DNA from 4 places in the Streptomyces sp. NPDC005648 genome. Region 4 is predicted to be linked to each of the others. Evidence: riboswitches for the same ligand, from Rfam matches in the RefSeq annotation. Region 4 holds a riboswitch; each other region holds the start of a gene.
What was found. Region 4 has a riboswitch for cobalamin ahead of ABZT17_RS13490 (cobalamin biosynthesis protein). Riboswitches for the same ligand answer to the same signal wherever they lie in the genome.
Positions count from the first base shown of each region.

Region 1 (7,301 bases), on a different contig from region 4:
GCCCACACCGCCCGACGGGACGCCTTCGGCGGCAAGTTGAGCGATCTGCAGGCCGTCGGTCACCAGGTCGCCGAGATGGCCCTGCGCACCGAGGCGGCCCGTCTCATGGTGTACGCGGCGGCGACGGCGTACGACGAAGGCGCCCCCGGTGTACCGGGGCGCGCGGCGATGGCGAAGCTGCTCGCCACCGAGACCGCGCAGTATGTCGTCGACAGCGCCGTCCAGTTGCACGGAGCCCGCGCCCTGCGCCGCGGGCACCTTCTGGAGCACCTCTACCGCGAGGTCCGCGCCCCGCGTATCTACGAGGGCGCGAGCGAAATCCAACGGGGCATCATCGCCAAGGAGTTGTACAAGTCCCAGCGGGAGCAGGGGATGTCGTCGGGTCAGGAGGTCCGGTGAGCACCGAGCGCGTCAATCCCCCCGCCCTCTCCCCGCCGACCGGTTTCTCCCACGCGGTCGTCGCCACCGGCACCCGCGTCGTCTTCCTGGCCGGCCAGACCGCCCTCGACCCCGAGGGCAAGGTCACCGGCGACACGCTCCCCGCCCAGTTCGAGAAGGCCCTGACCAATCTGCTCACGGCGCTGGCCGGGGCGGGCGGCACTCCCTCGGACCTGGCCCGGGTCACCGTCTACACCACCGACGTCGCCGCGTACCGGACGCACGCCCCCGAACTGGGCCGGGTCTGGCGGCGACTGGCAGGCCGTGACTATCCGGCGATGGCGGTCCTGGAGGTCGTACGCCTCTGGGACGAACAGGCGCTGGTGGAACTCGACGGCTTCGCGGTGCTGCCGTAGCGCCGTCCTGGTCCGCGGTACCGCTCAGGCGGCGATCGCCAGCTGTTCGGCCGGCACCCGGAGCGGGGCGACCACTCGGCCGTCGGCGGTCAGCTCACCGGTGTCGTCGAAGACGATCGCACCGTCGCACCGCAGGCTCCAGCCCTGCTCGGGGTGGGCCGCGACGATGTGCGGGGTGTGGCCGGCGGATGAAGGGCACGAGGCCTGGCAGGAGAACATTGCGCACCTCCACATCGGGTCGGGACCGTCCGTCCGGTCCCGATGAACAGACCATCCTCCCGGCGCGAACTCATCGGAACGGCCCGGCGGGAAACGTGACAACTTGCGGACAACACCCGGACGGTTCCACGACCGTCGGTGCGGACTCGCCACCGAAGGAGTGACGATCACGGCCCCGGGGCCGCCCGCCCGGTACCTAGTGGAAGCCCCACCTTCAGGAGGTTTCCGATGTTCATCCGCCCAGCCCTGGGTCTCGCGGCCGGTGCCGCGCTGTTCCTGCTCGCCGCCCCGGCCGCGCCGGCCACCGCGGACCCGTACGAGACCGTGACCGTCGACCCCACCGGGCACATCGCTGCGGACGGCACCCTGACCCTGTCCGGCACCTACCGCTGCGTGGGCAACACCGGCCCGGCCTTCATCAGCTCCTCCGTCAGCCAGGCCGACCCGAACGTCCGCCAGGGCATCGGCGGCACCAGCGCGCTCTGCGACGGCCAGGAGCACCCCTGGCAGAACTCGGGCAAGCCGTCGGTGAAGAGCCTGGAGACCGGCACCGCGAGCGTCGAGGCCACGATCATGGAGCTGCACCCCCAGGGCGGCCTGCCCCTGCCCCGCTTCCACGCGCTCGACCGCCAGGACATCACCCTGACCCGGGACTGAGCCGGGACCGAGCCGGACCGAGCCGGACCGAGCCGGGCCGGGCCGATGGCGGCGTCGAGGCCACCGGGGACGTTCCGACCGCCCCCGGTGGCCTCGCACCGCCGTCCGGTCGCAGAGGAGTTCTTCGTCAAGCCGGTGCCGGCCGCCGACCACCCCCGGCTGACCGGCGCACTGGGTGAGATCGACCGGGCACTGCGAGCGGACGGCGGGTGAACCGTGTCGGTCGCTCCCGCCGGTCGCTCCCGCCGGGGGATGTCGGTGTCGGCCTCGGAAAACCCGCGTGCGTACCGCATCTCGGCAGTGCCAGGATGGCGTGGGGGAAGCGAGGTCTCGTGGACGAATTGGGGCGGTTCCGCCGGGCGTTGACCGTGTGGGCGGCCGGTGGGGCGGGCGCTGACACGGCCGCCGCGGAGGCGCGGGCACTGGTCGGCGACAGGCTGCGGACGATCGTCCTCGTCGAGGGAACCAGCGACCAGGTCGCGCTCGAGGCGCTGGCCGCGCGCCGGGGCCGCGACCTCGGCGCGGAGGGAACCGCTGTGGTGCCGCTCGGTGGCGCGACGAACATCGGGCGTTTTCTGGATGTCTGCGGCCCTCCGGGACTCGGCCTCCCGCTGGCGGGTCTGTGCGACATCGGCGAGGAGCGGCACTTCCGGCGTCATCTGGAGCGGGTCGGGCTCGGCTCCGGTCTCACCCCCGCGGACCTGGAGGCGCTCGGGTTCCATGTGTGCGTCGCCGACCTGGAGGACGAGCTGATCCGCGCCCTCGGCCCCGAGGGGGTGCGTCAGGTGATCGAGGCCCAGGGCGAGACGCGCCCCTTCCGTACCTTCCAGAGCCAGCCCGCCCAGCGGGAACGCCCCGTGGAGCACCAACTACGGCGCTTCATGGGCACCCACAGCGGCCGCAAGGCGCTCTACGCCCAGGCCCTGGTCGCCCACCTGGACCTCCGCCACGTCCCCCGCCCACTGGAGGCCCTGCTCACCCACGTCTGAGGACGCCCAACCCCACCAACCAAAGGCTCCTACGCCACCCCCCCGCTCGCCGGGCCCGCCCACCGCTCGCTTGCCGTGCCCACCCGCTCATCGGCCTTCACCTGCCGCCTACCCGCCCGTCGCGCCCGCCGCTTGCCGCTGCTGCCCGCTTGTCGCAGTCACCGCCCGTCGCGCCCGCCGCTTGCCGCTGCTGCCCGCTCGTCGCAGTCACCGCCCGTCGCGCCCGCCGCTTGCCGCTGCTGCCCGCTTGTCGCAGTCACCGCCCGTCGCGCCCACGGCTCGCCGCCCCGCCCGCCGCCCCCCACCACATGCCGGGCCGGCCCTTTCCGGCGCCCGCTCCCTTCCCGCGCCCCCTCCCTCCCCGCACCCGTCCGCCCGCCGTGGCCATCCCGCCGCCCGCCGCGGCCACCCCTCCGCCGCTGCCGCTCCCACCCCCCGGCCGCGCGGCTCACTCTCCGTCTGCCAGGCAGTGGTTCAGGAGGTTGCCGGTTATCGGGTCGATCACCTGGTACCGCACCACCCGTCCCTCCCTCTCGCCGGCCACGATCCCGGCGGCTCGCAGCAGGCGCAGGGCCTGGGAGACGGCCGGGTCGTTCATGCCGGTCGCGATCGCGAGGTCGGAGACGGCGAGGGGGCCCGTCCGGTGCAGGGCGAGCAGCAGGGCGAGGCGGCCCGGGTCCGAGAGGAGGGCGAACCGTTCGGCCCAGGCGCGGACATGGGCGGGTTCGCCGATGGCGGCGATGGCGTCGCAGACCCGGTGTCCGTCGATGGTGCGACGGTCGGCGCGCTCGGCGGGGACGCGGTGCATGGGGCCATCCTCTCAGCAGGCGGACCGTGCGACGGCCCCTGATGTGATCTTGCATACCTGCGTGGCTGCGCAGCTATGCAGGGACCGCAGGGCACCTCTACGGTGGGCAGGCCGTGGTGCTCGGGAAGTCGGTGGGAAACCGACGCGGCCCTCGCCACTGTGATCGGGGAGTCTCCGTCCCATTCGGGTACGGCCACTGTTCGCCGCCAGGCGGATGGGAAGGCCGGGACGGAAGCGTACGACCCGTCAGCCAGGAGACCGGCCGCGGCACTTCACGAGTTGATCCACGAGGTGCTGGAGCGTGACCGCATGACCGAGCCTGTCCCTGCCTCCTTCCGCTGGCGACGCGAGGACACCGTCAAGACCGTCGGACTGATGGCGGTGATCGTCGCCCTGCATGTCGTCGCCTTCGGGATCCTGTTCCTGCTGGTCGTCCCGGGTCACTACGAGGTCGGCTCCAAGGCGTTCGGCATCGGTCTGGGTATCACCGCGTACACGCTGGGGATGCGGCACGCCTTCGACGCGGACCACATCGCCGCGATCGACAACACCACCCGCAAGCTGATGGCGGACGGCAAACGGCCGGTGTCGGTGGGGTTCTGGTTCGCGCTCGGCCACTCCAGCGTGGTCGTGGTCCTCGCCGCCCTCATCGCGGGCGGCACCCAGCTGGCCGGCCGGATCATGAACGAGGGCTCCAGCACCCACCAGGTCCTCGGGGTGCTGGGCACGACGATCTCCGGTTCGTTCCTCTACGTCATCGCCGCCCTCAACCTGGTGGCGCTCCTGGGCATCCTGAAGGTGTTCCGGGCGATGCGGGCGGGGACGTACGACGAGAAGGAACTCGAACAGCACCTGGATTCCCGGGGCTTCATGAACCGCATTCTCGGCCGGCTGACCAAGTCCATCACCCGCCCCGGCCAGATGTTCCCGCTCGGTTTCCTGTTCGGCCTCGGCTTCGACACGGCGACCGAGGTCACCCTGATGGTGATGGCGGGTTCCGGCGCGGCGGCCGGCCTGCCCTGGTACGCGATCCTCTGCCTGCCGCTCCTCTTCGCCGCCGGGATGAGCCTGTTCGACACGCTGGACGGCACCTTCATGAACTTCGCCTACCAGTGGGCCTTCTCCAACCCGGTCCGCAAGGTCTTCTACAACCTCACTATCACCGGTCTGTCCATCGCCGTGGCCTTCTTCATCGGCACGATCGAACTCGTCGGCGTCCTGCACGACAAACTCGCCCTGACCGACGCCGTCACCGGCTGGATCGCCGGCCTCGACCTGGACAACGTCGGCTACATCATCGTCGGCCTCTTCGTGGTCGTGTGGGTGGCGGCGCTGGCGTACTGGCGCCTGGCCAAGGTCGAACAGCGCTGGGCCACCCGTCTGGCCGACGGCGGCTGACGCGCCCCGCCCGGCCCACGGCGGGGCGTACCCGTCGCCGCGGTCCGGGACCGGCGTTCACCGTCTGCTGGCACACTGTCCGCACCCGGCGAAGGGGGTTTCCGCATGTCGATGGTCGGCAACCTGCGCAAAGTGGCCCGCCTGGGGCGGAGCGGCCGTGGCCGCGTGGACCTCAGCCACCCCGCCCGCTCACCGCTCGGCTCCTCGGTCGTCAACTGCGTCGTCTACCGGGCGGGCGTACGGCAGCCCGTGACGGACACCGTCGAGGAAGCCGTCCGCCGGGTGCGCAGGCACGGCCACGACTTCGTCTGGCTCGGCCTGCACGAACCGTCCGAGACGGAGTTCACCGAGGTCGCCGAGATCTTCGGCCTGCATCCCCTCGCCGTCGAGGACGCCGTACTGGCCCATCAGCGGCCCAAGCTGGAGAGCTACGGCGATGTCCTGTTCGCCGTCTTCAAGACGGTCACCTATGTCGAGCACGAGCGGCTCACCGCGACCAGCGAGGTCGTCAACACCGGCGAGATCATGGTCTTCGCCGGCCCCGACTTCGTCATCACCGTCCGCCACGGCCGGCACGGCTCCCTGGGCCCGCTGCGCGAGGATCTGGAAGCCCGTCCCGAGCAGCTGGCCAAGGGTCCGTCGGCGGTGCTGCACGCCATCGCGGACCATGTCGTCGACGACTACCTGACCGTCACCGACGCCGTCCAGGACGACATCGACGAGGTGGAGACCGAGGTCTTCTCCCCGCAGGGCGACCGGACCGCGGACGCCGGCCGTATCTACCAGCTCAAGCGTGAACTCCTGGAGCTGAAGCGGGCCGTGGTCCCACTGGCCCGCCCTCTGGAGACGCTCTCCACGAAGCCGCTGCGCGCCGTCGCCGCCGACATACGGCCCTACTTCCGCGACGTCGCCGACCATCTGGCCCGCGTCACCGAGCAGATCACGTCCTTCGCCTCCCTGCTCGACTCCATCCTCCAGGCCCACCTCGCCCAGGTCGCCGTCGCGCAGAACGACGACGCCCGCAGGATCACCGCCTGGGCCGCGATCGTCGCCGTACCCACCATGGTGTGCGGTCTGTACGGCATGAACTTCGACCACATGCCCGAACTGCGCTGGACCTTCGGCTATCCCCTGGTCCTGGGCGTCATCGCCGTCGCCTGCTTCCTCCTCCACCGCGGCTTCAAACGCAACGGCTGGCTGTGACGACCTCTGTCGGTCGGGGGTGTCGTCAGATGTCCCGGAAGAGACCAGCGAACGTGGTGACCTGCCACGATGAGCGACCTGTGGTCGCTGACCTGCGCGAATGACCTTTCGGCTGTTTCACGCTCGTGCCGCTTGATGGGGCCGGAAGTCCCAGAAAAGTCCCAGGGGGACTCCCACTGCTGGCGGGTGTCTTTCGGCTCTGCACGGCAGTACGGGCAGTCGAACGGTCTCGTTTCCAGCGCGGGTGGTGGAGCCTGGATGCCGAGTGACTGGCTCTCGGCCGGTGCCTTGCGGGATGGTGGTGTCCTGATGATCGACGACGACTCTGCGGCCGCTGGTGGCGGTGAGTCGGCAGCGCCCGCCAGCCCCCAGATGCCCACAGCGAGCGGCCCGTCGCGCGGGCCCGGTGGGCGAAGGGTCATGAGGTGATCAAGGGGCTCTCGCCGAGTGCTGCGTTCGGATCACCGACCCTCGGCACGGTCTGGAACCAGCGGGCGCATCGAGAAGGTTCCGTACGGTGGGCCGGGGCTGGAACTGTTCCTTGCAGATGGCCCGCATCCCAATGCGCGCAGTCAACAGCCAAAGGAAGGCGGGGATCTGGTCCCCGTTGCTCACGGCTGGGAACCTCCATCCGATCGTGACCGCGCTCAAGGACGACGAGCGCCGACGACTCATCATGCCTTCGGGGGCTCCGCCGAAGGTCGCTTCTCCTGCTGCAGGGACTGTCGGCTGAGGCGGTCTGGCGAGGGTGTGAGGTGCGGAAGGCCCACTCATTCCTTCACCCGCGCGAGAGGGAGTGGACATTGCTGTCGACGGCCTGGCCTGCATCGTCAGTGCCAGGCAGGAGTTCCCGCAGTCCGCGAATCCCGACCGCTCCCCTCGCCTCGTCGTGGAGCTCGCTCATGGTCCGACCGGCTGGCCCGGCCGCTGGCGAGATCGGAAGACCTGGACGCTCGAAGAGGCCCTGTACGCGGTCCCTGGAACGGATCAACCGCGAGATCAAACGCCGCATCGACGTCGTCCAGGTCTTCCCCCACGACGACGCCCTCCTGCGGCTGGTCACCGCCGTGCTCTTCGAGATGCACGACGAGTGGATCGCCTTCCCCCGCCGCTACCTACCCGAGGGCGGCATGGACCAGATCTACCCCACCGAGCCCGACGAAAGCGCCCCGCACTCCCCAAAGCCACCAACACGACCGACGATTGATCGCCTACACCACGTCAAGGCAACAC
Region 1 is NZ_JBEXCS010000075.1:41,600-48,900, forward strand. It holds gene ABZT17_RS33075 (acyl-CoA dehydrogenase) at 1-399, shown strand, start outside; gene ABZT17_RS33080 (Rid family hydrolase) at 396-794, shown strand; gene ABZT17_RS33085 (DUF5999 family protein) at 819-1,013, opposite strand; gene ABZT17_RS33090 (DUF6299 family protein) at 1,242-1,670, shown strand; gene ABZT17_RS33095 (hypothetical protein) at 1,758-1,883, shown strand; gene ABZT17_RS33100 (TOPRIM nucleotidyl transferase/hydrolase domain-containing protein) at 2,003-2,659, shown strand; gene ABZT17_RS33105 (metalloregulator ArsR/SmtB family transcription factor) at 3,108-3,467, opposite strand; cobalamin riboswitch at 3,551-3,749, shown strand; gene ABZT17_RS33110 (HoxN/HupN/NixA family nickel/cobalt transporter) at 3,777-4,865, shown strand; gene ABZT17_RS33115 (magnesium and cobalt transport protein CorA) at 4,971-6,068, shown strand; partial or broken gene ABZT17_RS33120 (transposase) at 7,046-7,162, shown strand.
Region 1: linked by a shared signal. The riboswitch ahead of ABZT17_RS33110 (HoxN/HupN/NixA family nickel/cobalt transporter) and the one ahead of ABZT17_RS13490 (cobalamin biosynthesis protein) in region 4 are both predicted to bind cobalamin.

Region 2 (7,301 bases), on a different contig from region 4:
CGTAGACGTAGGACATGGCGGCGTACCAGTCGCGGGTGGGCTGGTACCAGGCGGAGAACTTGTCGCCCTCCTTCTTCTGCACCTTGTCCAGGTCGGAGAGGAGCTCGCTGTACGTCTTCGGCGGGGTCTTGGCACCGACCGAGGCGAACAGGTCCTTGCGCCAGTTGGCGACGCGGCCGCCGGCGTAGTACGGGACGCCGTAGGTCTTGCCCTGGTAGGTGACGGACGCCTTGAGGCCGTCGAGCCAGGCGGAGGAGTTGGTGAACTTCGAGGGGTCCACGGGGGCGAAGGCGCCCTTGACCATGTAGCCGAGCATCTCGGTGTTGCCCATCTCCACCACGTCCGGCACCTTGTCGGTGGCGAGGACCGCGTCGAGCTTGGTGTTCTTGTCCGGCCAGCCGTAGTACTCGTGCTTGATCTTGATGCCGGGGTGGGCCTTCTGGACGGCCGCGTCGGCCGCCTTCACCAGGTTCGGCCAGTTGTTCTGGGCGTCGACGGTCAGCCAGACCGTCAGCTCCTTGGCGTCGGTGCCCCCGCCCGACGAACCCTTGTCGTTGCCCCCGCACGCCGCGATGGAGACCATCATGCCCGCGATACCGATCGCGGCTATGAGCTTGCGCTTCACGCCACCCTCCTCAGGGATGCCCACACCTCCCCGCTCATGCGCCGGGACCTGAACCAATGGTGTAGACCAGTAGGGGGAGCTTGGACCAGACCACGAAGCCTGTCAAGAGTCCTCGAAACGGCCCTGACCAGCCGTTATGCGACCTACATATGCAGGAACCTTTAAGTAAGAAACCAGCGAAATCAGCGCCGCCGGAGTAATCTCGTCCGCTAGACCACTTGGCCTCGTGGACTAGACCAAAAGAAGCGGCGACGGTATACAGAAGGATCACGAAGTGACCCGCATCCGGAGCCGGGAAGGCAGAGCATGAGCAGCGACGTCAGCAGTGCGGACAACGAGGGCGGCGCAGGCGTCCGTACCGCGCGCGTGCCCAAGTACTACCGGCTGAAGAAACACCTGCTCGACATGACGGAGACACAGTCGCCCGGCACACCGGTACCGCCCGAGCGCACCCTCGCCGCCGAGTTCGACACCTCCCGCACGACCGTGCGCCAGGCGCTCCAGGAGCTGGTCGTCGAGGGCCGGCTCGAACGCATCCAGGGCAAGGGCACCTTCGTCGCCAAGCCGAAGGTCTCCCAGGCGCTCCAACTCACCTCGTACACCGAGGACATGCGCGCCCAGGGCCTGGAGCCGACCTCGCAGCTCCTCGACATCGGCTACATCACGGCCGACGACCGCCTCGCCGAGTTGCTCGACATCACCGCCGGCGGCCGGGTGCTGCGCATCGAGCGCCTGCGCATGGCCAACGCCGAGCCGATGGCCATCGAGACGACCCACCTCAGCGCCAAGCGCTTCCCGGCCCTGCGCCGCTCCCTGGTCAAGTACACGTCCCTCTACACGGCGTTGGCCGAGGTCTACGACGTCCACCTGGCCGAGGCCGAGGAGACCATCGAGACCTCCCTGGCCACCCCCCGCGAGGCCGGCCTCCTCGGCACCGACGTGGGCCTGCCGATGCTGATGCTCTCCCGCCACTCCTTCGACAAGACGGGCGAGCCGGTGGAGTGGGTGCGGTCGGTGTACCGGGGGGACCGCTACAAGTTCGTGGCCCGGCTCAAGCGACCGCAGGACTAGCGACGCTTCGGGGGGGGCCGTGGCGGGCCGTGCCGTGGCGGCGCGTTGCGGTGGCCGCGTGTCCGTCCCCCCAACCGCCGCCGTCCGGGCCCTCGTTGCGCCGATCGGTGCGGCGGGCCACCGGTCGTTGACACCGATGTCGGACCTTCACGGAATCGACATACCGATATACGGACGAGGTCTTCCGTCCCCATGACGCCGTGACCTACATTGCCTGCGCGTTACACACGTGAACACAGGCGATCGCGAGGGGACGGAGCCGCCGTATGTCCGAAGTGCCTGAAGTGAGACCGCCGATGGTGACCCCGGTCCGAGTGATCATCGCCGTATGCCTGATCGCGCCCTTCGTGGCCATGCTCTGGGTCGGCTCCTACGCCAGAACCGACCCGACGCTCATCGGCGTCCCGTTCTTCTACTGGTACCAGATGCTCTGGGTGCTGATCTCCACGGCGCTGACCATGACCGCCTACAAGCTGTGGCAGCGTGACCAGCGCGCCCGCAAGGGGGGTGCGGGCAAGTGAAGGACGGTGTGAACGGCGTCGCGCTCGGCGTCTTCATCTTCTTCTTCCTGGCCGTCACGGTCATGGGCTTCGTGGCCGCGCGCTGGCGCAAGGCCGAGAACGAGCACTCGCTCGACGAATGGGGCCTGGGCGGACGGTCGTTCGGCACCTGGATCACCTGGTTCCTGCTGGGCGGCGACCTGTACACGGCGTACACCTTCGTCGCGGTCCCCGCGGTGATCTACGCGGCGGGCGCGGCCGGCTTCTTCGCGGTGCCCTACACGATCCTCGTCTACCCGCTGATCTTCACCTTCCTGCCCCGCCTCTGGTCGGTCTCGCACCGCCACGGGTATGTCACCACCTCGGACTTCGTACGCGGCCGGTTCGGTTCGAAGGGGCTGTCCCTCGCCGTGGCGCTGACCGGCATCCTCGCGACGATGCCGTACATCGCGCTCCAGCTGGTGGGCATCCAGGCCGTGCTGGACGTCATGGGCATCGGCGGCAGCGCGGGCTCCAACTGGTTCGTGAAGGACCTGCCGCTGCTGATCGCCTTCGGCGTGCTGGCGGCCTACACCTACTCCTCCGGCCTGCGCGCCCCGGCCCTGATCGCGTTCGTCAAGGACACGCTGATCTACATCGTCATCGCGGTGGCGATCATCTACATCCCGATCAAGCTGGGCGGCTTCGACGACATCTTCGCCTCGGCGAACGAGAAGTTCACCAAGGCGGGCGCGGGCGCCCTGGTCTCCCCGCCGGCGGCCCAGTGGACGTACGCCACCCTGGCGTTGGGCTCCGCGCTGGCGCTCTTCATGTACCCGCACTCGATCACCGCGACGCTCTCCTCGAAGAGCCGCGAGGTGATCCGCCGCAACACCACGATCCTGCCGCTGTACTCGCTGATGCTGGGGCTGCTCGCGCTCCTCGGCTTCATGGCGATCAAGAGCGGGGTGTCCGTCACCAACCCCCAGCTGGCGATCCCCCAGCTCTTCGAGAACATGTTCCCGAGCTGGTTCGCGGGCGTGGCCTTCGCGGCGATCGGCATCGGGGCGCTGGTCCCGGCGGCGATCATGTCGATCGCGGCCGCGAACCTCTTCACCCGCAACATCTACAAGGACTTCATCAAGCCGGACGCGACGCCGGAGCAGGAGACCAAGGTCTCCAAGCTGGTCTCGCTGCTGGTGAAGGTCGGTGCGCTGGTCTTCGTCCTCACCATGGACAAGACGGTCGCCATCAACTTCCAGCTCCTGGGCGGCATCTGGATCCTGCAGACCTTCCCGGCCCTGGTCGGCGGCCTGTTCACCCGCTGGTTCCACCGCTGGGCGCTGCTCGCCGGCTGGGCGGTCGGCATGGTCTACGGCACGGTGGCCGCGTACAACGTCGCGTCCCCGACCAACCCCGGCCAGAAGCACTTCGGCGGCTCCAACGCCGAGATCCCCGGCCTCGGCGAGATGGGCTACATCGGCCTGACCGCGTTCACGCTGAACGTGGCGGTGACCGTGGTCCTGACCTTCGCCCTGAAGGCGCTGAAGGCTCCCGAGGGCGTCGACGAGACCAAGCCGTCCGACTACACGGCGGACGCGGGCGACCCGGGGGTGGAGGTGGAGCTGCCACCGGCGACGGCGGGCGCCTCCCACTAGGGCGTGTCGCGAAAGCCCCGCCTGCCGACGGGCCGCCGGAGTCGTCCGGCGGCCCGTTGTCGTATCCGTCCGGCACACTCGGGTTCATGGACATCGTGATCCGGCCGGTGGAACCCACCGAATACGACGAGATCGGCGAGATCACCGCTCAGGCCTACCTCCAGGACGGCCTCCTGGCCTTCGGTGACAGCGACTGGTACCTGGACGAGCTGCGGAACGTGGCCAAGCGCGCCGCCGCCGCGGAAGTGCTCGTGGCCACCCTGGACGGCCGGCTGCTCGGCACCGTCACCCATGTCCCCGCCGGCGGCCCGATGGCCGACCTCGCCGGCCCCGGCGAGGCGGAGATCCGCATGCTCGCCGTGGCCGGGGCGGCTCGGGGCCGCGGCGCCGGAGAGGCCCTCGTGCGTGCCTGCGTCGACCGGGCGAAGGCCGCCCCCGGCTGCACCGGAGTCGTCCTGTCCACCCAGCCGGTCATGCGCGCCGCCCACCGCATCTACGGACGCCTCGGCTTCGTCCGCGCCCCCGAGCGCGACTGGCGGCCGATCCCCGGTGACGACTTCACCCTCATCACCTATCAGTTGACGTTCTGACACGCTCCGAAGTCACCGCGACACAACATCTGGGGCCACTCCCGTCAGCCGGCACAACATGTATGCTCATGCTCGCTGTCGCCGCAGGGGAATCCGGTGCGAATCCGGAACTGTCCCGCAACGGTGTACTTGTGCATGTCCGTTCCCCCGAACCGTCCTGCACAGGCGTGAGTCCGAGGACCTGCCGACAGTGCGCCCGGCCATCCGGCCCGGGCGCCTGACGTCCGGGCCTCGTGGAATGGGCCGGTGGACGCGACGCGCCGTGCGCTCGTGAGCTGCCCCCTGCCCTCCCAAGGCCCCGTGCCGAGCGAGGGAGAGCCCCACGTGACCATCGCGCCAGCCGAACCGGCTTCAGCGACCACGACCGCGACCACGACCGCCCCTGTGGACGAGGACGGTCCCGAAGCCGCCCTGCTGCGGACCCTGACCGAGCTGACCGCCGACCTCCCCGACACCGACCCGGGCCGGGTCGCCGCGGCGGCGCTGCGCGGCCGGTCCGCGCACGCGGACGAGGCGGAGTTGCGCGAGCTGGCCACGGAGGCCGCCGCCGGGCTCATCTCCGAGGACCCCGCCTACAGCAGGCTGGCCGCCCGGCTCCTGACGATCGGCATCGCCGCCGAGGCCGCCTCCCAGGGCGTCACGTCCTTCACCGAGTCCGTCGCCGTCGGCCACCGCGAGGGGCTCGTCGCCGACCGCACGGCGGAGTTCGTGCGCGTCCACGCCGACCGCCTGGACGCGCTGATCGACCGCCGGGCCGACGACCGCTTCGGCTACTTCGGCCTGCGCACCCTGCACAGCCGCTACCTGCTGCGCCACCCGATCACCCGCAAGGTGATCGAGACGCCCCAGCACTTCATGCTCCGGGTGGCGAGCGGTCTCGCCGAGGACACCGGGTCCGGCGCGGAGGCGGGCTCCCGCGCCGTCGACGAGGTGGCCGACCTCTACGGCCTGATGAGCCGCCTCGACTACCTCCCCTCCTCCCCCACCCTCTTCAACTCCGGCACCCGGCACCCCCAGATGTCGTCCTGCTACCTCCTCGACTCACCCCGGGACGAGCTGGACTCCATCTACGACCGCTACCACCAGGTCGCCCGTCTCTCGAAGCACGCCGGCGGCATCGGCATCGCCTACTCCCGCATCCGCGCCCGGGGTTCACTGATCCGCGGCACCAACGGGCACTCCAACGGCATCGTCCCGTTCCTCAAGACCCTCGACGCCTCGGTCGCCGCGGTGAACCAGGGCGGCCGGCGCAAGGGTGCCGCCGCGGTCTACCTGGAGACCTGGCACTCCGACATCGAGGAGTTCCTGGAACTGCGCGACAACACCGGTGAGGACGCCCGCCGTACGCACAACCTGAACCTTGCGCACTGGATCCCGGACGAGTTCATGCGCCGGGTCGACGCCGACGAGCAGTGGAGCCTCTTCTCCCCCGCCGACGTACCGGAGCTGACGGACCTGTGGGGCGAGGAGTTCGACACGGCGTACCGCCGGGCGGAGGCCGCGGGTCTGGCCCGTAGGACCATCGCCGCCCGTGACCTCTACGGCCGTATGATGCGCACCCTCGCACAGACCGGCAACGGCTGGATGACCTTCAAGGACGCCGCCAACCGCACCGCGAACCAGACCGCCGAACCCGGCCATGTCATCCACTCCTCCAACCTGTGCACGGAGATCCTGGAGGTCACGGACGACGGGGAGACGGCGGTCTGCAACCTGGGCTCGGTGAACCTGGGAGCGTTCGTGTCCGGTCAGGACATCGACTGGGAGCGGCTGGACGCGACGGTCCGCACCGCCGTCACCTTCCTCGACCGCGTGGTCGACATCAACTTCTACCCGACCGAGCAGGCGGGCCGGTCGAACGCGCGCTGGCGCCCCGTCGGCCTCGGCGCGATGGGCCTCCAGGACGTCTTCTTCAAGCTGCGCCTGCCCTTCGACTCCCCCGAGGCCAAGGCGCTCTCCAGCCGTGTCGCCGAGCGGATCATGCTCGCCGCGTACGAGGCCTCCGCCGACCTGGCCGAGCGCGCCGGCCCCCTCCCGGCCTGGGAGAAGACCCGTACCGCCCGGGGCGTCCTGCACCCCGACCACTACGCCACCGAGCCCACCTGGCCGGACCGCTGGGCGGCACTGCGCCGCCGTGTCGCCGAAGTGGGGCTGCGCAACAGCCTGTTGCTGGCGATCGCGCCGACGGCCACCATCGCCTCCATCGCGGGCGTCTACGAGTGCATCGAGCCGCAGGTCTCCAACCTCTTCAAGCGCGAGACCCTCTCCGGCGAGTTCCTCCAGGTCAACTCCTATCTGGTGCGGGACCTCAAGGAGCTCGGCGTCTGGGACGCCCGCACCCGTGAGGCGCTGCGGGAGGCGAACGGCTCGGTCCAGGAGCTCGCCTGGATCCCGGCGGACGTACGGGCGCTGTACCGCACGGCGTGGGAGATCCCGCAGCGTGCCCTGATCGACATGGCGGCGGCCCGCACCCCGTACCTCGACCAGTCCCAGTCCCTGAACCTGTTCCTGGAGACCCCGACCATCGGCAAGCTCTCGTCGATGTACGCGTACGCCTGGAAGCAGGGCCTGAAGACGACGTACTACCTGCGCTCGCGCCCGGCGACCAGGATCGCCCGCGCGGCCCGGGCGACCGTCCCGCCGCCGCAGGTGACGTCGGAGGAAGCCGTCGCCTGTTCCCTGGAAAACCCCGAGTCCTGCGAGGCCTGCCAGTGATGCCCAGCAACCAGAACCTTCTCGACCCCGGCTTCGAGCTCACCCTGAGGCCCATGCGCTACCCGGACTTCTACGAGCGCTACCGGGACGCCATCAAGAACACCTGGACGGTGGAGGAGGTCGACCTCCACTCCGACGTCTCCGACCTGGCGAAGCTGACGCC
Region 2 is NZ_JBEXCS010000048.1:43,597-50,897, reverse strand. It holds gene ABZT17_RS25885 (extracellular solute-binding protein) at 1-625, opposite strand, end outside; gene ABZT17_RS25880 (GntR family transcriptional regulator) at 932-1,696, shown strand; gene ABZT17_RS25875 (DUF3311 domain-containing protein) at 1,963-2,217, shown strand; gene mctP (monocarboxylate uptake permease MctP) at 2,214-3,833, shown strand; gene ABZT17_RS25865 (GNAT family N-acetyltransferase) at 3,920-4,423, shown strand; cobalamin riboswitch at 4,479-4,627, shown strand; gene ABZT17_RS25860 (ribonucleoside-diphosphate reductase subunit alpha) at 4,748-7,138, shown strand; gene ABZT17_RS25855 (ribonucleotide-diphosphate reductase subunit beta) at 7,138-7,301, shown strand, end outside.
Region 2: linked by a shared signal. The riboswitch ahead of ABZT17_RS25860 (ribonucleoside-diphosphate reductase subunit alpha) and the one ahead of ABZT17_RS13490 (cobalamin biosynthesis protein) in region 4 are both predicted to bind cobalamin.

Region 3 (7,301 bases), on a different contig from region 4:
TCTTCGTCCTGGACGACCGGCCGATGCTGGTCGGGCGGGACTCCGACTGCCAGATCCAGGTGGCCGATCCCGGCGTCAGCCGACGGCACGCGGTGGTGTGGCGGGCCTCGGGCCGGACCACCGTCGAGGATCTCTCCTCCACCAACGGCACCATGCTGAACGGCCGCCCGGTGTTCGGGCAGCAGGTGCTGCACTCGGGCGACGTACTGGACTTCGGGCCCTTGGAGGTCCATTACGAAGAGCTGCGCGCCGCCGACCGGACCGTTCAGACCCCGAGGCCCGGAGCCGGCGGCACCGCGCGCGGCACCTCGGACACCATGCCGGGCTGGAGCCCCGCCCCCGAGCCCGAGCCCGGGCCCACGCCTTACGGCGCTCCGGCCGCGGGGCCGCCACCCCCGTACCCGCCGGGTCGCTCGGCACCGCGGGAGGCCGGCCGTACGCCGCCCGGCGGCGAGCGGCGGTTCGACATCGGGGCGCAGCAGGCCGACCGGCTGAGCAATGTCGCAGGCGACCAGTACAACTACGTCCAGCAGGCGCAGCGCGAGAGCTTTTTCAAGGAGATCGCCGCGACCCGTACCAGGGCGCGGCACCTGATCATTCTCGGCTTCCTGTTCTTTCTGGTCGGAAGCGGGATGTACGGCTGGGTGATCATTCGGTTCATCGCCAGGACCGACGACGACGTCTCGTCGGGGAGTTCGAGCTTCGGCTCCTCCTCGGAGCTGCTCGGACCGAAGGTGGCCGGGGTGCCGGTAGGGGCGGTCGGATTCGCGTTGGCGGCCATCGGGTCGGTTCTGACGCTCATCGGGATCGTTCTGCACATCGTGACGACGTCCCGGCGCCGCCGCTTCGAGGATGCCGAGCGGCAGGCGTCCTGGCGGCAGCGGTGAGGAGATGGGGAGCCATGGCCTTCAACATCGGAAACCAGCAGGGCGGCGTGGTCAACAACGTCGCCGGGAACCAGACCGTTCACGGTGACCAGTCGGCCGTCTTCACGGCGGGCGGTCAGGAGGTGCGCGGTCTGGTCCGGGAACTGAGGGCGTCGATCGAGCAGACGCCGTTGCCGCCGGCGATCGAGCCCGAGGTCCGGGCCGAGCTGGACTCCCTGGACGTGGAGGCCGCCCGGCCGGAGCCGGACCGGGAGGCGGTGGCGGGCCGACTCGGCCGGATCACCCGCCTGCTGTCCTCTGCGGGTGCGCTGGCCACGGCCGGCGCCGGGCTGATCGGACCGCTCGGAGCGCTCGCGGGCTGGCTCGGCGCACTCGGCCAGCCGATCCTGCGGCTGATCGCGGGTTGACGGGGGGAGACGGAGGTCGACGCGAAGCAACGGCAGGTCGTGGGTGGCGCCGAGCCGTTCGCCGGACGCAAGCCGTTCGTCGAACGCAAGCCGCTCGCCGGGCGCAACCCGGCGACGAGCCGGGCGCAACCCGGCGACGAGCCGGGCGCAACCCGGCGACGATACGGGTCGTCGAGAGGCAGAGCCTGGAGGACCACAGGCCCACCGCCGCCTCGTCAGCGGCCGCCCGATCCGCCGCTGCCGAACGAGCCACTGCTTCCGTCGCTCCAGCGCGGACGTTCCCTGGACGGGGCCGAACGGGTCGGTGAATTGCCGTGGCCGGGGAGTTCGTGCGGGGTGAGCCGGCGGTCGCCGCGCGGCACCTCGTCGGGTTCGCGGCTCTCCAGGACTTCGCGGACCGGACCCTCGTCCGGCATCCGGGGCTGTTCCTCGGGGCGCGGCGGTGCGGGCTCGCGGCGGCGGATGCGGGCGCCCAGCACGAAGGCGCCGATCAGCACGGCCACGATCACCACACCGGCCGCGACGAGTCCCAGCGCGGCGGCGCTGCCGGCGGCGAAAACCATCGATGCGCTGTTCATGGCGTGCGAGTACCCGGGGCCTCGGTCCGAACACCGTGTTTGACGCGAGAGGCACCGGCTACCCGGACCGCGTGACTACGACGACATCCCAGCAGGAGCTCTTCCGGTTCCTGGAGGACCGGTTCACGTGCGCACAGGCGTGTACCGAGTGTGCGCGGGCGTGTGCCCTGCGCGCGAGCCTCGTGGACCCCGAGGGTACGGAAGAGCAGGAACTCGTACGGCGCAAGGGCATCATGTGCGCGGAGGTGTGCGACGCGACCTGCCGTGTGCTGTCCGAGCAGAACCGCCTGGACGAGGACGGCATCCGTATCCAGGTGGAGTGGTGCCGCACCGTGTGCCTGGAGTCCGCGCACGCCTTCGACCGCCTGGCGGGTGCCCAGGACGGCGCGAAGGCGTGCCGTGAGTGCGCGCAGGCGTGCACGGACTTCCTGGCGACACTGAACTGACGCGGGCGCGCGCCGTGCGGCGCTCCTCCCACGACGTCGCTCAGTCCCCGCCCCCGACCGGCCGGCCGAGCCGTACGTTCCAGCGGTCTGCTCTGCCGGTGAGTTCGACGGCGGTCAGCGGGGGTACGTCCGTGCGCCAGAAGGCGGAGTCGGGGGCGCCCAGGGCCCGTACCACCGCGGCTCGCACCACCTCGGGCTCGACCACGGCCAGGGTGCGGCCCGTGTGCGGCGTCACCGACCCGAGCCACTGAGCCACCCGGTCACAGACCGCCCGTACCGACTCCCCGCCGTGCGGTGCCGCGTCCGGGTCGGAGAGCCAGCGGGCCAGCGCGTCCGGCTCCCGCCCGCCCACCTCCGCCAGGCTCGCCCCGCGCCAGCGGCCCGCGTCCAGCCCGGCCAACTCCGGTACGGGCTCGGCGTCGAGGCCGAGGGCGTCGGCCGTCTCGCGGCAGCGCACCGTCGGGGAGGACCAGGCCCGGCCGGGTGCCGGGAGCGCTCCGGCCGCGGCCCGCGCCTGTCGCAGTCCCGAGGCGTCCAGGGAGCAGCCGTCGTCGAAGCGCGCCTCCCGCAGGGCGGCCGTGATCGCGGGTGAGATCAAGATCACGCGGCTCGTGCGATGTTCGTACGCGGCCCCCATATCGCTCCAAATTCCTCGATCCTACGGAGAGAACGGCTCACCGTGGACGCCTCGCGCGCCCCCGTGCGCTCTTGGCCCCACCCCGGCTTCGCGGTACCGTCGCGGACGATATCGACGATCGATGTCGACGACGGCACAGCGGAAGCCGGTGAGAAGCCGGCACGGTCGCGCCACTGTATGCCGGGCCGCCCACACCCTGGGGCGGGCCCGGTGAGTCAGACCCGCCCCGTCGTCCTGTGCACCACCGAGACGGGACGCGAGTTCCCCAGGAGGGCCTGCCATGGCGCAGTCTGTCGCTCAGCCGACCACCACCCCCACCGCCGTACCGGAGAAGCTGCCGATCGGCGCGATCGTCCCCTGGGCGGTCTTCTTCGGCATCCTGATGCTGGTCCTGCTCTACTTCGTCGGCGCGGAACAGGGCGCCACCTCCGTGATGAGCGGATCCGACGTCCACGAGTGGGTGCACGACGCCCGCCATCTGCTCGGCTTCCCCTGCCACTGACGGCGCCCGGGAAGACGTACGAGCCCATGAACTCCACAACCGTCCGCAACCTCCTGGTGCGCGGCATGCTCGCGGGACTCGCCGCGGGCCTGCTCGCCCTGGTCGTCGCCCGCTTCCTCGGTGAACCGCGCGTCGACGCGGCCATCGCCTACGAGGACACCCACACGCACGAGCACGGCATGGAGGTCGTCAGCCGCACGATGCAGTCCACCGCGGGCCTGGCCACCGGTGTCCTCGTCTACGGCGTCGCGTTCGGCGGCATCGCCGCCCTCGCGTACTGCTTCGCCCTGGGCCGTGTCGGCCGCTTCGGACCGCGTGCGAGCGCGCTGCTCCTGGCGGCCGCGGGCCTGATCGCCGTCTATGTCGTGCCGTTCCTGAAGTACCCGGCCAACCCGCCGGCCGTCGGCGACCCCGACACCATCGGCAGGCGCACCACGCTGTACTTCCTCATGGTGGCGCTGAGCGTGCTGCTCGCGATCGCCGCCGTGATCCTCGGCAAGCGCCTGGCACCCCGGCTGGGCAACTGGAACGCCACGCTCGCCGCCGGGGCGTTCCTCGTCCTCGCCGTCGGGCTCGCCTACGCGTTCCTGCCGTCCTTCGACGAGGTGCCGAAGACCTTCCCGGCCACCCTGCTCTGGCAGTTCCGGCTGGCGGCCCTCGCCGTCCAGCTGACCCTGTGGACCTCCTTCGGGCTGCTCTTCGGGCTGCTCGCGGAGCGGGTGCTCGCCCCCGAACGGGCGCGAACCACCGGCGTCACACAGGCAACTCCGGTCGCACACTGAGCACATGACCGGAACAGGGCCCCCGGAATCCGCCGTGGCGATCCGGGGGCCCTTTCCCGTCCCTCGCCATTCCCAATTTCTGGAACACGTTCTACCGTGTGCGCCGTCAGGACCGGCCTGGGATGCCTGGAGGCGCCGTGCACCTCGAATACACGCCCGAGCAGCAGCGGTTGCGCACCGAACTGCGCGCCTACTTCGCCGAGCTGGTGCCCGACAACGCCTACGCCCGGCACGGCGACCCCGCCGCGCAGAAGCGCTTCTACCGCGAGACCATCCGGCGCCTGGGCACGGACGGCTGGCTCGGCGTGGGCTGGCCGAAGGAGTACGGCGGCCGCGGGCTCACGGCGATGGAGCAGTTCATCTTCTTCGACGAGGCCGCCCAGGCCGGTGTTCCGCTGCCGCTGATGGCGCTCAACACCGTCGGCCCGACGATCATGCAGTTCGGCACGGACGAGCAGAAGGCGTACTTCCTGCCCAAGGTCCTCTCCGGCGAGATCGACTTCGCCATCGGCTACAGCGAGCCGGATGCCGGCACCGACCTGGCGTCCCTGAAGACGCGCGCGGTGCGGGACGGCGACGAGTACGTGGTCAACGGGCAGAAGATCTGGACGACCAACGGCGACACCGCGGACTGGGTGTGGCTGGCCACCCGCACCGACCCGGACGCCCCGCCGCACAAGGGCATCACCATGCTGCTGGTCCCCACCAGCGACCCGGGCTACTCCTGCACCGTCATCACCACCCTCGCCTCGCACGACACCACGGCCAGCTACTACGAGGACGTCCGCGTCCCCGTCTCCCGCCGCGTCGGCGCCGAGAACCAGGGCTGGCGGCTGATCACCAACCAGCTCAACCACGAGCGCGTCACCCTCGCCGCCCACGGCACCATGGCCATCCGCGCCCTGCACGACGTCCAGCGCTGGGCCATGGAAACCAAACTCGCCGACGGCCGCCGGGTGATCGACCTGCCCTGGGTGCGCCGCCTCCTCGCCCGGACCCATGTGAGGCTCGACGCGATGAAGCTCCTCAACTGGCAGATGGTGAACGCGGTCCAGAACGGCACCCTGACCCCGCAGGACGCCTCCGCCGTCAAGGTCTACGGCTCCGAGGCCCGCCGCGACGCCTACGCCTGGCTGATGGAGATCGTCGGCGCCGCGGGGGAGCTGAAGGAGGGCTCGGCCGGCACGGTGCTCCACGGCGAACTGGAGCGCGGCTACCGCTCGGCCGTCATCTTCACCTTCGGCGGCGGCAACAACGAGATCCAGCGGGAGATCATCTCGTGGATCGGTCTGGGGATGCCTCGGGTACGGCGTTAGCCTGCCTGTGACGAGGATCTTCGTCCTCCGGTGCCGGAAGCGCTGATGTGCGGCCTTGTGCGTCGAGCGGATGGGCATACGCGACGCGCGTGATCGCGGATGACCGGTGTGGACCCGCGTGTGCCGGCGCGCACTCCGGGCAGGCGAGCGGTTTGCTCATACTCCCGAGCCTCCCCGCACCGTTCAACGCCGGATGGGCTGAGGAGGAAGAGCGGCTACGGCCGAATCCAGGAAGGCCCGTCAACGCGGCGGGGGCTGCCACGGCGGCCAGCTCGACCCGGCCAGTGCGGCGTTCCCGGGGCCGCCACCCCCACGAACGTTGTGGCCGGCCACCGCATGCAACGGCCCACCCAACGAAAGGCGTCACTATGTCCGCCACCACCCTGGACATCGCAAGGCCAAGACCTCGATCCTCTGCTCGATGCACAGCGGGGCCGTGGGTGAGATCTCGCAGCCCGGCGGTCCCGTCTACGGCATCGAGCACAGCAACGGCGGTCTGATCTCCTTCGGCGGCGGGCTGCCGATCGTGGACGCGGACGGCCACGTGGCCGGGGCTGTCGGCGTCTCCGGTGGCACCGGGGGCCGCCGTGGCGCCGGACGGGCGCCCTTCGTCATGCGAGCCATGCGGACTCCTTGTGACGTATGCGGGGGAAGACGTCCGAGTGGCCCGCGACAGCGGACGTGCCCGTGGTGCCGGGTGCGGCCGAGTGCCCCAGGTGCCGGTGCACGAAGTGGATGGCCATCGCGCCCTCGCCGACCGCGGAGGCCACCCGCTTCACCGAGCCGCTGCGGACGTCCCCCACCGCGAAGACCCCGGGCAGGCCGGCCTCCAGGGTCATGCACGAGCGCCCGCGACCGTGCCACACCTCGGGGTGGGCGCAGGCTTCCTGGGCCTCCGGCCCGGTGAGGACGAAGCCGCGGGAGTCGAGGGCGACGGTGCCGGCGAGCCACTCGGTGTGAGGTTCGGCGCCGGTGAAGACGAACAGGCTCCGTGCCGCGAGGCGGCGGTGCACGCCCGTGCGGTTGTCGACCACGTCGAGCTCCTCCAGCACCTGCTGGCCGATGACCTCGGTGACCTCGGTGTGCAGCATGACCTCCACCCGCGGATGGCGCTCGACCTGGTCGATCAGGTAGCGGGACATGTTGGCCTCAAGGCCGGCTCCTCGGACCAGCAGGTGCACCTTCGGCGCGTACCCGGCGAGGAACAGCACCGCCTGGCCCGCCGAGTTGCCTCCGCCGACGACGGCCACCGGGTCGGTGCGGCACTGCTGGGCCTCGTAGACGGTCGCGGAGTAGTGCACGCTCGTGCCCTCCAGGCGTTCGATGCCGGGCACCTGGAGCCGGCGGTAGCGGGCGCCCATGGCCAGGACGACGGCGCGGGCGGCGATCTCACTGCCGTCGGCGAACGCCACCACGTAGTGGTCCTCGTCCTTGGCATGGAGACCGGTCGCCTCCAGCGGAAGGCTGATCCCGGCGCCGAACTTGTCGGCCTGGAGCACGGCGCGTTCGGTGAGTTCGGCGCCGGAGATGCCGGAGGGGAAGCCGAGCAGATTCTCGATGCGGGACGACGTGCCGGCCTGGCCGCCGGTGGCCATCGCCTCCGCCACCGTGGTGCCCAGGCCCTCGGAGGCGGCGTACACCGCGGCAGCGAGGCCGGCGGGCCCGGAGCCTACGATGAGGACGTCCCCGTGACGGTTTCCGGCGGGTAGTGACGGCAGGCCGATGAGCCGGGCCAGTTCCGCGTTG
Region 3 is NZ_JBEXCS010000095.1:3,062-10,362, reverse strand. It holds gene ABZT17_RS36810 (FHA domain-containing protein) at 1-887, shown strand, start outside; gene ABZT17_RS36805 (hypothetical protein) at 902-1,294, shown strand; gene ABZT17_RS36800 (DUF6479 family protein) at 1,510-1,872, opposite strand; gene ABZT17_RS36795 (ferredoxin) at 1,944-2,318, shown strand; gene ABZT17_RS36790 (histidine phosphatase family protein) at 2,359-2,955, opposite strand; cobalamin riboswitch at 3,060-3,199, shown strand; gene ABZT17_RS36785 (CbtB domain-containing protein) at 3,236-3,457, shown strand; gene ABZT17_RS36780 (CbtA family protein) at 3,484-4,239, shown strand; gene ABZT17_RS36775 (acyl-CoA dehydrogenase family protein) at 4,377-5,555, shown strand; partial or broken gene ABZT17_RS36770 (heme-binding protein) at 5,875-6,123, shown strand; gene ABZT17_RS36765 (FAD-dependent oxidoreductase) at 6,167-7,301, opposite strand, start outside.
Region 3: linked by a shared signal. The riboswitch ahead of ABZT17_RS36785 (CbtB domain-containing protein) and the one ahead of ABZT17_RS13490 (cobalamin biosynthesis protein) in region 4 are both predicted to bind cobalamin.

Region 4 (7,301 bases):
ACGCCGTCTCCATGTCCCCGCGTGCCGCCCGCCCGTCGAGCCCGCGCCCGTAGGCGTAGCCGCCCCACACCGCGTACACCTCGGCGAGGTCGGCGTCGGAGCGCCAGTTGCGGGCGTCGATCAGCGGCAGCAGTCCGGCGCCGTAGGCCCCTGGCTTGGAGCCGAAGACACGGGCCGTCGCGCGCCGCCGGTCGCCGTGCTCGGCGGTGTCCTCGTCGGCGTGGGCGCGGACGAAGTTGCGGTCGGCGGGCTCGTCCAGCTCGGCGACCTCGCGGACGGCGTCGTCGATGAGGCCGACGACGTGCGGGAACGCGTCCCGGAAGAAGCCGGAGATCCGGACGGTGACGTCGATGCGCGGACGCCCCAGCTCCGCCAGGGGGACCACCTCGAAACCGGTCACCCGCCGCGAGGCGTCGTCCCACACCGGGCGGCAGCCCAGCAGCGCCAGGATCTCGGCGATGTCGTCGCCCTGGGTGCGCATCGCGGAGGTGCCCCAGACCGTCAGGCCGACCGACCTCGGGTACTCGCCGGTGTCCTGCAGATACCGCTGCACCAGCGAGTCGGCCAGCGACTGGCCGACCTCCCAACTCAGCCTGGACGGAATGGCCTTGGGGTCCACGGAGTAGAAGTTCCGGCCGGTCGGCAGGACGTTGACCAGCCCGCGCGTCGGCGAGCCGGACGGGCCCGCCGGGACGTAACCGCCGTTCAGCGCCTTGAGGATGTGGTCGATCTCGTCGGTGGTACGGGCGAGCCGCGGGACGACCTCGGTGCAGGCGAACTCCAGCACCGCGACCGCGTCCGGGAGTTCGGCGCCCATCACCTCACGGACGAGAGCACCGCTCTCACCGGCGGCCCAGCCGCGCTCCTCCATGCCCTCCGCGAACCGCCGGCACAGCTGCTCCAGCAGATCGATCGCGTCGGCGGCCGACCGCGACGGCCCCTCGACCAGATCCGTCAGCTCCACCGGCAGCTTCACCGGGGCACCCGGCTCGGCGAGCAACTCCTTCTCCACCAGCCCGAAATGAGCGGCCAGCGCGGCCCTGAGCCCCGGCAGCGCGTTCGCCTGCCCGCCCCACACCTGCGAGGCGCGCAGCACCGCGAGCACCAGGTTGACGCGCGGCTCACCGACCGGACCGCCACCCAGAATGTGCAGGCCGTCCCGGATCTGCACGTCCTTGATCTCGCACAGATAGCCGTCGATGTGCATGACGAACTCGTCGAAGTCACCGTCGTCCGGCTGCTCGTCGACATGCAGGTCGTGGTGCAGCTCCGCCGCCTTGACCAGCGTCCAGATCTGCGCGCGCACGGCAGGCGCCTTGGTCGGGTCCAGGTCGGAGACGAGCGCGTACTCGTCGAGCAGCTGCTCCAGCTTCGCCAGGTCGCCGTAGGTGTCCGCGCGGGCCATGGGCGGCACGAGGTGGTCGACGACCGTGGCGTGCCCACGCCGCTTGGCCTGGGTGCCCTCGCCGGGGTCGTTGACGATGAACGGGTAGATCAGCGGCAGTTCACCGAGAACGGCGTCCGGAGCGCAACCCCCACTCAGCCCGAGTCCCTTGCCCGGCAGCCATTCCATCGTGCCGTGCTTGCCCATGTGGACGATCGCGTCGGCGCCGAAGCCCCCCTCCGATGTCGCAGCCTCCAGCCAGCGGTACGCGGCCATGTAGTGGTGGGACGGCGGCATGTCGGGGTCGTGGTAGATCGCGATCGGGTTCTCCCCGAAGCCGCGCGGCGGCTGGATCATCACGACGACGTTCCCGAACTGGAGGGAGGCCAGCACGATGTCGTCCCCGTCGACGTAGAGCGAGCCCGGCGGCTCACCCCATGCCTCCAGCATCCCCTCCCGCAGCCCGGGGTCGAGTGTGTCGAACCAGGCCCGGTAGTCAGCCAGCGGCACCCGCGCGGGCGCGGCGGCCAGCTGCTCCTCGGTGAGCCACTCCACGTCGTGCCCACCGGCGTTGATGAGCCGGTGGATCAGCTCGTCACCGTTGTCGGGATGCCCTTCGACGACGTACCCGGCGTCCCGCAGCGCGTCCAGCACCCGCACCGCCGAAGCCGGTGTGTCCAGGCCCACCGCGTTGCCGACCCGGGAGTGCTTGGTCGGGTACGCGGTGAAGACCAGCGCCAGCCTCTTCTCGGCGTTCGCCTTGTACCCGAGCCGCGCGTGCCGTACGGCGATGCCGGCGACCCGCGCGGCCCGCTCCGGGTCGGCGACGTACACCGGCACATCGTCCGGTCCCTGCTCCTTGAAGCTGAACGGCACGGTGATCAGCCGCCCGTCGAACTCCGGGATCGCGACCTGCATCGCCGCGTCCATGGGGGACAGCGCGGCGTCCGACCCGTCCCAGGCGGCGTACGAGGAGGTGAGGCAGAGGCCTTGCAGCACAGGGATGTCGAGGTCGGCCAGCGCCCCGATGTCCCACGCCTCCTCGTCACCGCCGGCCGAGGCCTGCGAGGCGTGGGTGCCGCCGGCGGCGAGGACGGTGGCGACCAGGGCGTCGGCCCGGCCGAGGATCTCGTACAGCCCGGCGTCCGCACCGCGCAGAGAACCGCAGTACACGGGCAGGGCGTTGGCGCCCCGTGCCTCGATCGCGTCGCACAGGGTGTCCACGAAGGCGGTGTTGCCGCTCAGTTCATGGGCCCGGTAGAAGAGCACCCCGACGGTCGGCCGTCCCTCGACGAACTCCCGCTCACCGCGCACCCCGTACTCGGGCATCTTCTGCGGTTCGACGAACCCCTCACCGGTCAGCAGCACGGTGTCGGACAGGAACCGCGCGAGCTCCACGAGGTTCGCGGACCCGCCCTCGACGAGATACCTGAGCGCCTCCGCCACCACACCCGCCGGCACGGACGACTCCGCCATCAACTCCGCGTCCGGCACGGCCTCGCCGCCCAGCAGCACGGTCGGCACACCCGACGCCTTCAGCGCGGCCAGCCCGCCCTCCCAGGCGCGCTTGCCGCCGAGCAGCCGTACGACGGCGATGTCCGCGCCGTCGAGGAGACCGGGCAGCTCCCGCTCCACGTCCACCCGCATCGGGTTGCCGATCCGGTAGTCGGCGCCGGACGCGGCCCGGGCGGCCAGCAGATCCGTGTCGGCGGTCGACAACAACAACACTGTGCTCATGCGGGCGCTCCCGGTGGAATGAAAGGCAGTCCTTGCGGCGCGCCCGACTCGATGAGCCGCCACAGCGCGTCCGTGTCCGCGTGCTGTTCGATCAGATCGCCGAGCCGGTCGAGCTGCTCCTCGCGCAGCGCGGCGAACGACGTGTCCTCGGCCGGCACGAACCGGCGGCCCGCGGCGGCCGCCACCTCGCGCAGAAACGCCCGCCGGAAGCCGTCCGACTCCAGCGAACCGTGCCAGTGGGTGCCCCAGGTCTGACCGACGCGGCACCCGTCGAGGAAGGCCTCCCCGTCGGATACCGAGGCGACGCCGTGATGGATCTCGTACCCCTCGACCCGCTCGCCGAGGGCCTCGCCCACCGGCCGGGTGAGGGTCTTCTCCCGGGCGAACCGCACCCGGACGGGGAGCACGCCGAGGGCCTCGACCTGCCCCGCGCGCGACTCGACGTCGTCCTCGATGCGCTCACCGAGGACCTGGAAGCCACCGCAGATGCCCAGCACGGGCCGCCCCTCGGCCGCCCGGCGCACCAGCGCCTGCGCGAGCCCCCGCTCCCGCAGCCACTCCAGCGCCCGGACGGTCCCCCGGGTCCCGGGAATCACCACCAGGTCCGCGTCGGCCAGTTCCTCCGGCCGGTCCACGAACCGCACGACGACGCCCGGTTCGGCGGCGAGGGCGTCCACGTCCGTGAAGTTGGACATCAGCGGGATCGCGCACACGGCGACCCGCAGCACGTCCTCGCCGACGGGCGGGGCGGTGTTCGACTCGCGGACGGTGCCCCGAAGCGAGACCCGCAGCCCGTCCTCCTCGTCGATGCCCAGCCCGTGTTGGAACGGCAGAACGCCGTACGTCCGCCGCCCGGTGAGCCCGTGCAGCATGTCGAGCCCGGGCTCCAGAAGGCCGACGTCCCCCCGGAACTTGTTGACGAGGAACCCGGCGACCAGCTCCTGGTCCTCGGACGAGAGCAGGGCGACGGTCCCGAAGAAGGAGGCGAAGACCCCGCCGCGGTCGATGTCACCGACGACGAGCACGGGAAGCCGCGCGTTTCGGGCGATCCCCATGTTCACGATGTCGGTCCGCCGCAGGTTGATCTCGGCGGGGGAACCCGCCCCTTCACAGATCACTGCGTCATACGTGCCCCGCAACTCGGCGAGACAGTCGAGCACGGTCCCGAGCAACTTCCGCTGCCGCCCGCCGTGATACCCCCGCGCGCTGAGCTCGCCGACCGGCCTGCCCATCAGCACGACCTGGCTGCTCTGCTCGCTGCCGGGCTTGAGCAGCACGGGATTCATCAGCGCGGTCGGCTCGATCCGGCACGCCTGGGCCTGCATGGCCTGCGCCCGCCCGATCTCGGCGCCCTCGCGCGTCACGAACGAGTTGAGGGACATGTTCTGCGCCTTGAAGGGCGCCACCTTGACGCCCTGCCGCACCAGCCACCGGCAGATCCCGGCGGTGACGACACTCTTGCCGGCGTCGGAGGTGGTACCGGCGACGAGAAGACCACCACCGCTCATGACCTGCGTCCCTTCACTGCGAGCCGCGCGGCGGCGCTGACGCCGAGCGCCAGCAGACCGACGCGCCCGGAGAGCCGTACGGCTCGTTCGATGTCGGGTACGGCGACGGCGCGTCCCTCGGTGTTCAGCACGGGCCGGTGCTCGACCCGCCCCCCGTACGACAGGGTTCCGCCCAGCCGTACGCCCAACGCGCCCGCGAACGACGCCTCCACGGGCCCGGCGTTGGGGCTCGGGTGTTTGCCGGCGTCCACGCGCCAGGCCCGTACCGCCCCTCGGGGGTCACCGCCCGCGACCGTGGCGAGGACGGCGGTCAACCGGGCCCCCGGCCACCCGGCGACGTCGTCCAGCCGCGCCGAGGCCCATCCGTAGCGCCGGTACCGGGCCGACTTGTGCCCGACCATCGCGTCCAGCGTGTTCACCGCCCGGAAGCCGAGCAGCCCCGGCACACCACCCACGGCGCCCCACACCAGCGCTCCCACGACCGCGTCGGAGGTGTTCTCGGCGACGGACTCCACGACGGCCCGTGCGATCCCGTCCGCGTCCAGTGCCTGCGGATCGCGTCCGCACAGGTGCGGCAGCCGCGCCCGTGCCCCCTCGACGTCCCCCGCCTCCAGGGCACGCCCGATGGCGCGGGCCTCGCGCGCGAGCGAGGTGCCGCCGACAACGGCCCAGGTGGCGGCGGCGGTCAGCGCGACGGAGGCGGTACGGGAGGGTCGTACGACCGAAGCCGCGACGGCGCCGAGGCCCGCGGCGGCGCCCACGCACACGGCGGTGTGCAGCGCGCCCCATCCGCGGTGGTCCCGCCACAGCGCTCGCTCCACGGCGCCCGCGGCCCGCCCGAACACGGCGACCGGATGTCCGCGGCGCGGATCGCCGAGGAGACGGTCACCGAGGAGGCCGGCGGCGGCGCCGTACGCGAAGACGCGATCGGCACGCATCGGCTCAGCCTGCCGTGGGGTCGGTCAACGGTCCGGTGCTGTGCCTCAAGTGGCAGGCTGGCATGGCGACATGTCCTCACTCAGGGTGTCCGCGCCCTGGTTCGACGAGACCGGCGGTGGGAGTTCCTGGCTCCCGGGGATGGCTACCCCGGTGACAGTGGCGGGACCGCGCCGGACTCGCACCGGCTTCCTCCCTTGCCGCCGTAAATGGCTCCGGCAGTCCACCACGGTGTTGGAAGACCCGTCAACTTGCCGTTGACCTGCGACGGGAGAGTGTGCTGAGGCCCACACACAGGTGGTCGCCGTGGTCACGTAAACGCGTGGTGCCGGGACGGATCACCGTCCCGGCACCAGGTGCGGATGAGGTTCAGGCCTTGTTCATGATCAGGGAGATTCCGTACGCCACCGCCGCCGCGCATCCCGCGAACGCCACGTAGGCGCCCGCCACCGCGAGGGGCGCCGAGTCGCCCTCGGCCACCGCCCGTTCGCGGCGGGACAGGCCCATGATGCCCAGGGTGAACAGGGCGACGAGGCCCACGGTGACCACGAGGCTGACGCCGAAGACGGAGCCCAGAGCTGCCCAGTCGATCTTCATGCTGCTTCTCTTCCTTCGTACCGGGGCTCAGACGGTGGCCGGCGGGGCGGCCGACTCCGTGCCGGTGGTGGGGGCGACGGGAGCGGGGGCGGGGATCGTGGCCGTCAGGTCCTCGGTGACCGTGCCCGCGGGGGGCGGGGTCACGGCGGCGATCGCCGTGGTGACGACCCCGGGCGGCTCCTCGGTGTCGTTGACGTTGGACGCGTCTACGACCTCGCGGCGGGAGACCTTCCAGATCGCGGCGCTGGAGGCGATCAGGAAGACCGCGACCACACCCGTGCCCCAGTCGCCGAGGTCGGTGACCGACTCGGCGCCCGCACCGACCAGGGCGGCGGCGGGGAGGGTGAGGACCCAGGCGACCAGCATCCGGGTCGCCGTCGACCAGCGGACCACCCCGCCCTTGCGGCCCAGGCCCGCGCCCATCACCGAACCGGAGACCGAGTGGGTGGTGGAGAGGGAGAAGCCGAGGTGCGAGGAGGCGAGGATGACCGTGGCCGCGCTGGTCTGGGCGGCGAAGCCCTGCTGCGGCTGGAGTTCGGTCAGGCCCTTGCCCATCGTGCGGATGATGCGCCAGCCGCCGAGCCAGGTGCCGAGCGCGATGGCGAGACCGGCGGAGAGGATGACCCAGGTGGGCGGGTCCGAGTCGGGGGCGACGGCGCCGCCGGCGACCAGGGCGAGGGTGATGATGCCCATGGTCTTCTGCGCGTCGTTCGTGCCGTGGGCCAGCGAGACCAGGCCGGCCGAGGCGATCTGGCCGACGCGGAAGCCCTTGTCGGCCGCCTTGCCGTGGGCCTTCCTGCCGAGGACGTAGGACAGGCGGGTCGCCAGCATCGCGGCGAGGCCCGCCACGACCGGGGCGGCCAGCGCCGGGATGAGCACCTTGGTGACGAGGACGTCGCCGTGGACGGCACCCGTGCCGGCCGAGGCGATGGTGGCGCCGATCAGACCGCCCATCAGGGCGTGCGAGGAGCTGGAGGGCAGGCCCACCAGCCAGGTCAGCAGGTTCCAGAGGATCGCGCCCACCAACGCGGCGAAGATGACCTCGGGACGGATGCCGGTCTCGTCGACGAGACCCTTGGAGATCGTGTTGGCGACCTCCACGGAGAGAAAGGCGCCCAGCAGGTTCAGCGCGGCGGACA
Region 4 is NZ_JBEXCS010000018.1:55,663-62,963, forward strand. It holds gene cobN (cobaltochelatase subunit CobN) at 1-3,121, opposite strand, end outside; gene ABZT17_RS13485 (cobyric acid synthase) at 3,118-4,629, opposite strand; gene ABZT17_RS13490 (cobalamin biosynthesis protein) at 4,626-5,567, opposite strand; cobalamin riboswitch at 5,668-5,808, opposite strand; gene ABZT17_RS13495 (hypothetical protein) at 5,935-6,162, opposite strand; gene ABZT17_RS13500 (inorganic phosphate transporter) at 6,190-7,301, opposite strand, start outside.